DNA from 3 places in the Exiguobacterium sp. RIT341 genome. Region 1 is predicted to be linked to each of the others. Evidence: riboswitches for the same ligand, from Rfam matches in the RefSeq annotation. Region 1 holds a riboswitch; each other region holds the start of a gene.
The links. A riboswitch is a leader RNA that binds a small molecule or an ion and turns the genes downstream of it on or off. The one in region 1 is predicted to bind S-adenosylmethionine.

Region 1 (3,278 bases):
CTTTATAGATGATTTGGAACTTCGTCGCGCCCATCGATTCAGCTGCCTCAATGACACCTTTATCGACTTCGCGTAAGGCAAGTTCAACCATCCGACCATAAAATGGTGCGGCTCCTAAAATCAGTGCCGGTAATGCTGCTGTTGGTCCGAGGAACGAACCGACGACTGCTTTCGTAAATGGAATCAATAAGATCAGTAAGATGATGAACGGAATCGAACGGAAGACGTTAACGATTAAGCTCAAGATCGAATAAAACGCCCGATTCTTGAACAACAACTCTTCGTTTGTCGCAAACAATAATAAACCAATGATCAAACCGAGAACGAATGTCGAAAGACCAGCGACTGCCGTCATATAGATCGTACTACCTGTCGCTTCCCACACCATGTCCCAGTCTAGGTTGTCAAAGAATGAAATCATCGGTGATCCACCTCCACTTCAACATCACTGGCTTGAAGCTTCGTAATGACCGCTTGTGTTGCTTCTGTTTCCCCGATCAACTGAATGAACAGTGTACCGAGTGCCCCTTCCTGTGATTGACCGACGTTTCCGCCGATGATATTGAACAGGACGGGTGAATCTTTCATGACTTCCGCAATGATCGGGCTTTCCGCTGTCGATCCGACGAACGTCAATTGAACGATTTTTCCGGTTGGATACCGTTCGCGGAGTTTCGCAAACGTCAACTCGTTCTCCGATGGCGACGTCAATTGTTTGACGAATTCTTTCGTCATCGCTTGTTTCGGGTGACGGAAAACTTCTGCGACCGGTCCTTGCTCGACGATTTTACCGGCTTCCATGACGGCGACCCGGTGACAGATTTTTTGAATGACATGCATCTCGTGTGTGATCAAGACGATCGTCAGTTTTAGTTTCTGGTTGATATCGACGAGTAACTCAAGGATTGAGTCCGTTGTTTTCGGATCGAGTGCACTCGTTGCCTCGTCACATAAGAGAACGTCAGGGTTCGATGCGAGTGCCCGAGCGATACCGACACGTTGCTTTTGACCACCCGATAATTGCGACGGATAGGCTTTTTCACGTCCATCTAAACCAACGAGTTGAATCAGTTCCGCAACTCGTTCCTTACGGCGAGCCTTCGGGAAGCCACCGAGTTCGAGTGGGAACATGATGTTTTCTTCAACAGTCCGTGACCAGAGTAAGTTGAAGTGCTGGAAAACCATTGAGACATTCTTGCGGACGCCTCGTAATTCTTTTGGTTTCAGTGATGTCATTTCGACACCATCGATTTGAATCGAACCACTCGTTGGTGCTTCGAGCATATTCAACAATCGGATCAAGGTCGATTTCCCTGCTCCGGAATAACCGATTATTCCAAAAATTTCACCGCGTTCGATTGTCAGATCGACATTCGCGACGGCTTCGACCGCTCCGCGCTTTGAGCGATAAATCTTTCCTACGTCTTGTAAACGAATCACAACTGTCCCTCCTAAAATAAAAAAAGTGCGCGCGTTTTAGAGCAAACGCGCGCACTTTTCAGTACACAAAACCATTTGCTCTCATCTCCCAGACTTTTGTCTGCTGGAATTAGCACCACTTCGGATCAGATCCGCGGTTGCCGGGTTTCATCGGGCCAGTCCCTCCACCACTCTCGATAAGAGTTTCGGTATTAAGTTTGTAGAATATATTCTGAATATTAGCAGGGGTTATTTTTGTTGTCAAACAGTTTTTTCAGAAACTTTTTCGAGGAACGTGAAAGCACGTGTTAAGTCTTCTTTCAAATCTTCCGCATCCTCAAGTCCAACTGAAATCCGGACGAGACCGTCCGTGATGCCGAGTTCTGCCCGACGTTCTGCTGGGATCGACGCGTGCGTCATCCGTGCCGGCACCGAAATCAGACTCTCGACGGCACCAAGACTCTCAGCAAGTGTGAAGAAGTGTGTCGCCTCGACGAGTTTTTCTGCGTTCGCTGCTGAACCGACATCAAAGCTGATCATCCCACCGAATCCAGTCGCTTGTTTCGCTTGGATGTCATGTCCAGGATGCGATGCCAGTCCTGGGTAGAAGATGTTCGAGACGATGTCTTGTGCTTGTAAGAACGCAACGAGATCATGCGCTGTCTCTTCGATCGCATCCATCCGGATACCGAGCGTACGTAGACCACGGACGAGCAAGAAGCTGTCTTGCGGTCCAAGCACGCCGCCTGTCGAGTTTTGGATGAAGTGAAGCTCTTCGCCAAGCGCATCATCTTTGACGACGACAAGTCCAGCGACGACGTCCGAGTGTCCGCCGATGTATTTCGTTGCACTGTGTAAGACGATGTCAGCACCAAGTGCGAGTGGTTGTTGATGGTATGGAGTCGCGAACGTGTTGTCGACGACGAGTTTAAGATCGTGACGTTTGGCAATCGTTGCGATGGCTGTGATGTCTGTTACTTTCAACAACGGGTTCGTCGGTGTTTCGACGTAGACAATCTTCGTGTTGTCCTGGATCGCTGCTTCCGTTGCCGCGAGGTCCGTCGTATCGACGAATGTCACTTGGATGTTGAACTTCGGTAAGACGCGTTGCATCAAGCGGAACGTACCACCGTAGACGTCATCCGTCATGACGATGTGGTCGCCAGACTCAAGCAAGTGGAAGACGGCATGAATCGCTGCCATCCCAGAACCGAATGCAAAACCACGTGCGCCACCTTCAAGATCCGCAATCAATCGTTCGATGCTCGTCCGTGTCGGGTTCGCTGTCCGTGAGTATTCGTATCCGTCCTTGAGTTGACCGATTTTATCCTGCTTGTATGTGCTTGTTTGATAGATCGGAGGTGTGACGGCTCCTGTTGCCCGGTCGACACCTGTTCCTCCATGAATCAATGCTGTCTTCTTACGCATGAGTTTCGTCCACCTTTTCAAAGATTTGTTGGCTTAAGTAGCGTTCGGCACTGTCTGCGAAGACGGTGACGATCGTACTGCCGGGGTGACGCTTTGCGATATCAAGCGCAGCAACGAGCGCTGCCCCTGCTGAACTACCAACGAGCAATCCTTCGCGAGCAGCGAGTGTATGAACCGCGTCAAATGCATCGCGGTCAGAAATCGTATGAATCTCGTCGACGAGTTCACGCGGAACGAGACTTGGCCATTTTGCTGTCCCAATGCCTTCTGTCTTGTGCGGACCCGCTGGACCACCATTTAAGACGGAGCCTTCCGGTTCAACGATTGCTGCTTTTGTACCGAGACGTTGTTTTAAGAAGTCCGCTGTTCCGGCGAACGTACCACCTGAACCACAACCGGCAACGAACCAGTCGATGTGCGGCAAGTCCGCC
Region 2 (3,278 bases), on a different contig from region 1:
CCCGTCCACCTTTATAAAACTTAATGTGAGCGATCCAGGTCTGAATGAAAGTAAACAATAAAAAATTCGTCGGTGGATATAAGGCAATGACACCACTGATCAATGGCATGTGTCGTTCATCGCGCTCACCAACGAAAGCAGATGGGGCAAGTGCCGTCGTCAGCATGAGTGCAGCTCCGGCTGAGTCTCCCCATACTATCATCCGTCCTCTTAAAATGCGAAGATCTTCTGCTTCTTTGTTCAAAAAGCATAAGGCATCCCGTACATCTTCGAGATTATCCGGAAAATAACTCCCTTCTTCAAACAGACGATAATCGATACTACAAACAGCAACCCCAAGTTCAAGCAGGCGATCAACGATCGGGCTAAAACAGAACAGATCCTCGCGCTCTCCACGAACGAATGCGCCACCGTGCGCGTAGATCGCGACCGGAAACGGTCCTTCCCCCGGCGGATAATAGAGATCGAGTTGTAAGGTACGGTCTCCCACTTGTTTGTAAGTGATTGTCCGCGGTGCGAGTTGTTTTTCTGTGATTGGCAAGGCGGGTTCAGTCCACCGAAGTAATGCACCGTAATTGTTCCAGATACTTGCTCCCGCAGCTGCTGTCGTTAGTAGTGCAGCTCCCCCCATTAGCCATGCAGTTTCACGTTTCACTTGATCACCTCCAAAAGACGTATCAATTCCTTCATTTTATTATCCTTTTACCCCGTTTTAAAAGAAGTCGAACGTCTCGGTATTCGTACTTGACGCTTCTCAAACGTTCCGCTATAGTGAAAAAGTCCAAATCGGAATAATTACGTTTTAATAACGGAGGTAACATATAATGAAAAAAATCATTCCTGCTTTAACGGTCGCATTCGCGAGCGCAAGTATCCTCGCAGCTTGTGGATCAAACACCGATTCATCGACTTCAGATGATAAAAAGACGGAAATCTATACATCGACGTTCGCAACAGCTGCCATTGCCCGTGAAATCGGTGGTAATCAAGTCAACGTCAAGATGATCGTCCCACCTGGAGCAGATCCGCACTCCTATGAACCGACGTCAAAGCAACTCACTGAGATTGCCAAAGGTGACCTTTTCCTTTTGACGGGTACGACACTTGAACCCTATTCAAAAAAAATCCAAGAGAGTCTAAAAGGCACGGACGTCCGGTTCGTCGAGACGAGTAAGGATGTCACTTTGCTGGAATCGGATGCTACGCTTCACGCACATGAAGAAGAGGGACATACAGAAGAAGAGCATGCGCACGAAGATGCAGGGCACGATGATCACGCAACTGATGAACATGCGCACGAAGAGGAAGAACACGATCATGGAAAATACGATCCACACGTCTGGCTTGATCCTGTCAACGCCAAAGCAATGGCACGTTCTATCACAGTCGCCTTATCAAAAGAAGTACCAAAAGACAAAGCAACATTCGAAAAAAACTTGAAAGCGTTCGATCAGCAAGCTGACGCACTCGATAAAGAGTTCAAGCAAGCCGTCGCTGACGGATCAAAAAAAGAACTTCTCGTCACACATGCAGCTTACGGTTACCTCGCCGAACGATATGGTTTCACGCAGCTTCCAATCGCCGGAATTTCCCCTTCCGATGAACCCTCACAAAAACAACTGGCTGCTTTAGTGAAAGAAGCGCGGATGCATGATTTGAAACACGTCGCGTTCGAAGAAACGGTTTCACCAAAGGTTGCGCGTGTCATCCAAAAAGAAATCGGAGCTAAATCCGTGACGATCCATAACCTCGAGTCGGTGACGAAATCGCAGCAAAACAGCTCGTATTTTAAGTTGATGGAAGAAAACGTCCAGACGTTAGAACAGGCACTTCAGTAAAGTACAGTTGACACGCGTTACTCAATGCGGTACGGTAAGAAACGTGTTTTACAACAATTGAATGACTTCTTTTTATCGCGAGAAACGGAGGGACTGGCCCAATGATGTTTCGGCAGCGGACGATTTGATTCGTACTGTGCCAAATCCAGCAAGCGAAAGCTTGAGAGATAAGAAGAGCGTCTTTATTTCATAAAGACCTCCTTCTTTCTTGCGAAGGGGTCTTTTTTTGTATCTTTGAGAAACGAGGTGTCAACAATGAATGAAATGATCACGCCTAACAAATGGGCACTGCTTCCCCTCGTCGTATTTCTGGTCCTCTTCATCGGAGCCGGTATCTTCTATGACGACTTTTACAAATTCCCGATTCTGATCGCTGCTTTGATCGCGCTGATCTTTGCTGCAATCACGACGAAAGGATCGATTAATCAAACGGTTGAACGAATCGCAACCGGTGCCGGAAATCCCGATATCATGATTATGGTCTTCATCTTCTTATTAGCCGGTACGTTCTCTGGAACGGCAGAAGCAATCGGCGCCATTGATGCGACCGTCAATGCTGCCTTAACGTTCCTACCTCCGTCACTCCTGATGAGCGGTCTGTTCGTCATCGCTGCCTTCATCTCGATGGCAATGGGAACTTCGACTGGAACGATTGCTGCACTTGCTCCAATCGCCTTTGGTATTCATGAAGCAACAGGTATCAACGTTGCGATCGCAGCAGCGTCAGTCGTTGGTGGTTCGATGTTCGGTGATAACTTGTCGTTCATCTCGGATACGACAATCGCTGCCGTTCGGACACAAAAAACGAACATGCGCGATAAATTCCGGACGAACTTCATGATCGTTCTCCCGGCTGCCGTCTTAACGGTCATCTTACTCGCGTTCGTTTCTGGTTCTGGCGATGCGGCAGCAGCTAAAGCATTCGAGTTCTACAAATTAATTCCGTATCTCGCCGTCATCGTCCTTGCACTATTTGGTGTCAATGTCATTCTTGTTCTCGTCGGTGGCACATTGCTCACTGGAATCATCGGTATGATCGACGGTAGCTTTGGCTTAAGTGGGTTCGTCCTTTCGATGTCTGAAGGAATGATGGGCATGGCAGAGATTTCAATCTTGACACTCCTCATGGGTGGTCTCGTCAGTTTGATCACGTTCAATGGCGGAATCGCCTACTTGAAAGAGACGTTGACGCGCAAGATTTCACAGCGTCGCGGTGCTGAATTCAGTATGGCAGCACTCGTCAGTGCGACGAACCTCGCAACGGCGAACAATACGATCTCGATTCTCGTCGCTGGACCACTCGCGGCTGAAATCGCTGATACGTATGAAATCGACCGCAAGAAATCAGCGAGTATTCTTGATATCTTCTCTTGTGGTATTCAAGGCATCATTCCGTATGGGGCACAACTGCTGATCGCAGCAGAGTTGACGAAGACAGCT
Region 3 (3,278 bases), on a different contig from region 1:
TCTTTTGCTGCTTGTACGATTTGATCACGTCCGACAGCAGCTGTTGTCTTTGGTACACGAATCCCAGCCTTACGCAATGCCGTGTATTGATTGACTTTGCTGACTTCAAGACGGAGCGCACGCGTTCCGTTAAAGACAGTCCGGTCATGCTCTTCTAACCAAGCGAGGACCCCTTCCGTCAACTCTGGCGCATAACGATGCCCCCGCGTATGCGAAGACGCACTCATACGACTGTAAAAGACACCTTCTGGCGGCAGTTCATCTAACGGTACGATTCCTTCATTCAAGTGCCACTGCTCGTACGGCAACTTGAGTTCTTCGAGACGTTTGATGAGATGATCCGTCCATTCTTGGTTTTCGTGGAGAATATGAATTTTTGTCATGATTGTTGACCTACCTTTCGTTTCGCTTCGACCAGTGGCATTACGTCACGGGCAAAGCGTTCCATTTCTTCGAGTTGTGGTGAGAATTGTAACAAGAGCAACGTGACACCAACGGCTTCGAACGCTAGAATCCGTTCGGCAATCTGTTCTGGTGTTCCGATCAAGTTCGGTCGCAGACCACGGTTCGAGACGGAATAATCATTTCGCTCGACCTGTTGTTCGAGTTGCGATTTACTGATGAAATCTTGATAACCGGCATAACCGGCGCTGTCTTCCTTGACGTCCGTGATGCGTTGCCACTCAAGAAGCGCTTCTTCTTCCGTATCCCGGCAAATGATGTAGGCAGCAAGACCGAAGCTCTCAAGCGGTGCGTGTCCCGTCGCTTCCCGGCGTATTTTCATGTCATTGATTTTATGAGCTACTTCTTCAACAGTGCCTCCATGCATGACGTAGGCATCACAATGTTCGACGATCGTCCGTTTTCCGGCTTCACTCTCTCCACCAGCGTAGAGCTTAATTCCCGGACGCTGGACGGGTTTCGGATGGAGTTCTGCCTGTTCGATCGTGTAGTGATTGCCGGAGAAGCTGTACGGTGACGCATCTGCCCATAGTCCTTTCATGACCGTGACGAACTCTTCCGTTCGGGCATAGCGTTCATCGTGTGCAGTAAAAATACCGTTGTATTGTTTTGCTTCTTCTGCCCACCAGGCCGAGACGACATTGAGCGTAAATCGTCCTCCACTCAACTGATCGATGTTTGCCGCCATCTTCGCCGTCGTCGCCGGATTATGGAACCCGGGACGAACCGCTGTCATGATTTCAAGACGTTCTGTTGTTGCAGCAATCGCCGCTGCCGTTGTCCATGCCTCAAGACTCGGTTCCTTGATGCCTTTGATATCGTTCAAGTTCAATTCCGCAATTAACGTCGTCGAGAAGCCGATGCGTTCAGCTGTTTGTGCGACTTGTTTCGCATAATCGAATGTCGCTGGCATCTGTTCATCCTCGACGTTACGTAACCATCCCCCAAAAATCGGTAACCAAAAACCATACTCCACTCCATCGTCCCCCTTATCATAAAAAAACGCTCTTTTCGAAGTTCGAAAAGAGCGACGGTATCTTGTCCTGTCCGCTCTTATCTTCAGAAGGTATTCCTTCCTGGAAGTAGCACCTTCCGCCATAGCGGGGTTGCTGAAGTGTCTTCGGGCCAGTCCCTCGACTTCTCTAGATAAGATGTGTTGCATTCATCGTACAGAATTCATTGAACTAAAGCAACCATTAAACCGTCTTTTCCTATCGGATTTACCCCTAAAGAAAAATCCCGACGTGATGTCGGGATTCGGAATTAGTATGGTGCGACGAAATCTGATGTCTGCTCTGGCGCCTGCTCCCCACGAATACGATCGTAGAATTTGGCAAGCGTGACACTGAAGTATGGTCCGACCCATAGGACAGCAAGACCAAGCGTAACGATGACAAGCAACGCCCAACCAATGAATGATAGGAAGAGTAAAAATGCTTCCATTTTATGACCATCCATGAGTTGACGTGAACGCGTGATTGCCTCGAGAATACCGATTGACGGCTCATCCCGAAGGATGTAGTACGTCAACAAGTAAGAGAATGACTTGATGATACCAGGGATGATTAAGAGTAACGTCCAGAGCGCGATAAAGATGAATTGAACAATGGCCAGCCCCACCACTTTCAGGAACATACCATATGGCTCAAACAAATCCGTCACTTTCGTTTCTTCGCCACGAGCAATCGACATGGCAATCCATGTCCAACCGACTCCTACTGGAATCAATAAAATCGACACCAATGATACAACGAGATCTATACTACTAGACGGCTCATCGATATCCGATCCAAATAAATTAGGAACACCCTGAATAATACTAAACAGCAGAAAAGCTAGGACTGCAAATCCCCAACGACCGCTGAGCGACTCCTTCGCTGCTTTCTTTAATTGAGATGACATGAGTAAGGTCCTCCTTGAAAAATAAGTTCTCACCTTACTCTACGGCTTAAAACTTCTAATGTTTCACTCTTTTTTCAATAATTTCCCGTCTCGTTGCTGGTTGAGCCAAGCACGCTCAAGTTGTTTGTCGTCCACATGTTAGAACGAGCGTTGAACATCGAAGCGCTTCATCGCAAACGAAATGTCATGTTTTTCGTCTATGTATGCTGATATATCTCCACAGCCGGATCCCGTTGCTTGTATTTCGCGACGATGACGATCAGGACCGTGATGATCACAAGCAGGAACCAAGAAGACAATTTTCCGAGATCAACGACTTCCCATCCTCTTTCCTGATGCGGATAGACCCACCCTTTAAAGAACGTCACGATATTCTCAGCGATCCAAATAAAGAACGCGATCAGTAAAAAAGACAGGACGAGCGGCATCCGGTAGATCGTCTGCTCGATCGTAAAATGAACCCATGACTTATAGAAGACAAGGACGACGAGGACCATCAATAGCCAGCGTGCATCGAAGATCCAGTGGTGGGTGAAGAAGTTGAGATAGACGAGACTGCCTACGCTGATCGCAAGCCAAGGTGGTGGGAATGCTGTGAAGCGTAAATGAAATCTTCGGAACGCTTGACAGACATAACTTGCGACACTTGCATACATGAATCCTGCATACAAGGGAACACCAGCCACTTTCGTTAGAGCCTGTTCCGGATAACTCCAAGACCCAACGTTCACTTTGAACAGTTCAAGTGCTAGACCAATCACGTGAAAGAGTAAGATCAGTTTGAACTCTTCCAGCGTTTCATAACGCGTGACAAGTAAGACGATTTGGACGAGAAGACACCATAGCAACAGGAGATCGTATCGAGCGATCGGTTCAGCAGGAAGATAACGTGAAAGAGCAAGCGCTGCGAAAAT

Region 2: it holds a riboswitch for S-adenosylmethionine, as region 1 does, so the genes downstream of both, BW42_RS13500 (Na+/H+ antiporter NhaC family protein) here and BW42_RS00175 (methionine ABC transporter ATP-binding protein) in region 1, are expected to answer to the same signal.
Region 3: it holds a riboswitch for S-adenosylmethionine, as region 1 does, so the genes downstream of both, BW42_RS12845 (LLM class flavin-dependent oxidoreductase) here and BW42_RS00175 (methionine ABC transporter ATP-binding protein) in region 1, are expected to answer to the same signal.

What each region holds. Positions count from the first base shown of each region.
Region 1 covers NZ_JFYW01000001.1:26,680-29,957, reverse strand. Annotated here, with positions in the region: gene BW42_RS00180 (methionine ABC transporter permease) at 1-421, opposite strand, end outside; gene BW42_RS00175 (methionine ABC transporter ATP-binding protein) at 418-1,440, opposite strand; SAM riboswitch class I at 1,519-1,623, opposite strand; gene BW42_RS00170 (bifunctional cystathionine gamma-lyase/homocysteine desulfhydrase) at 1,681-2,847, opposite strand; gene BW42_RS00165 (PLP-dependent cysteine synthase family protein) at 2,840-3,278, opposite strand, start outside.
Region 2 covers NZ_JFYW01000010.1:225,659-228,936, reverse strand. Annotated here, with positions in the region: gene BW42_RS13510 (alpha/beta hydrolase) at 1-655, opposite strand, end outside; gene BW42_RS13505 (metal ABC transporter solute-binding protein, Zn/Mn family) at 825-1,838, shown strand; SAM riboswitch class I at 1,908-2,012, shown strand; gene BW42_RS13500 (Na+/H+ antiporter NhaC family protein) at 2,094-3,278, shown strand, end outside.
Region 3 covers NZ_JFYW01000010.1:88,025-91,302, reverse strand. Annotated here, with positions in the region: gene BW42_RS12850 (RimK family alpha-L-glutamate ligase) at 1-383, opposite strand, end outside; gene BW42_RS12845 (LLM class flavin-dependent oxidoreductase) at 380-1,438, opposite strand; SAM riboswitch class I at 1,513-1,615, opposite strand; gene BW42_RS12840 (DUF975 family protein) at 1,726-2,364, opposite strand; gene BW42_RS12835 (DUF817 domain-containing protein) at 2,562-3,278, opposite strand, start outside.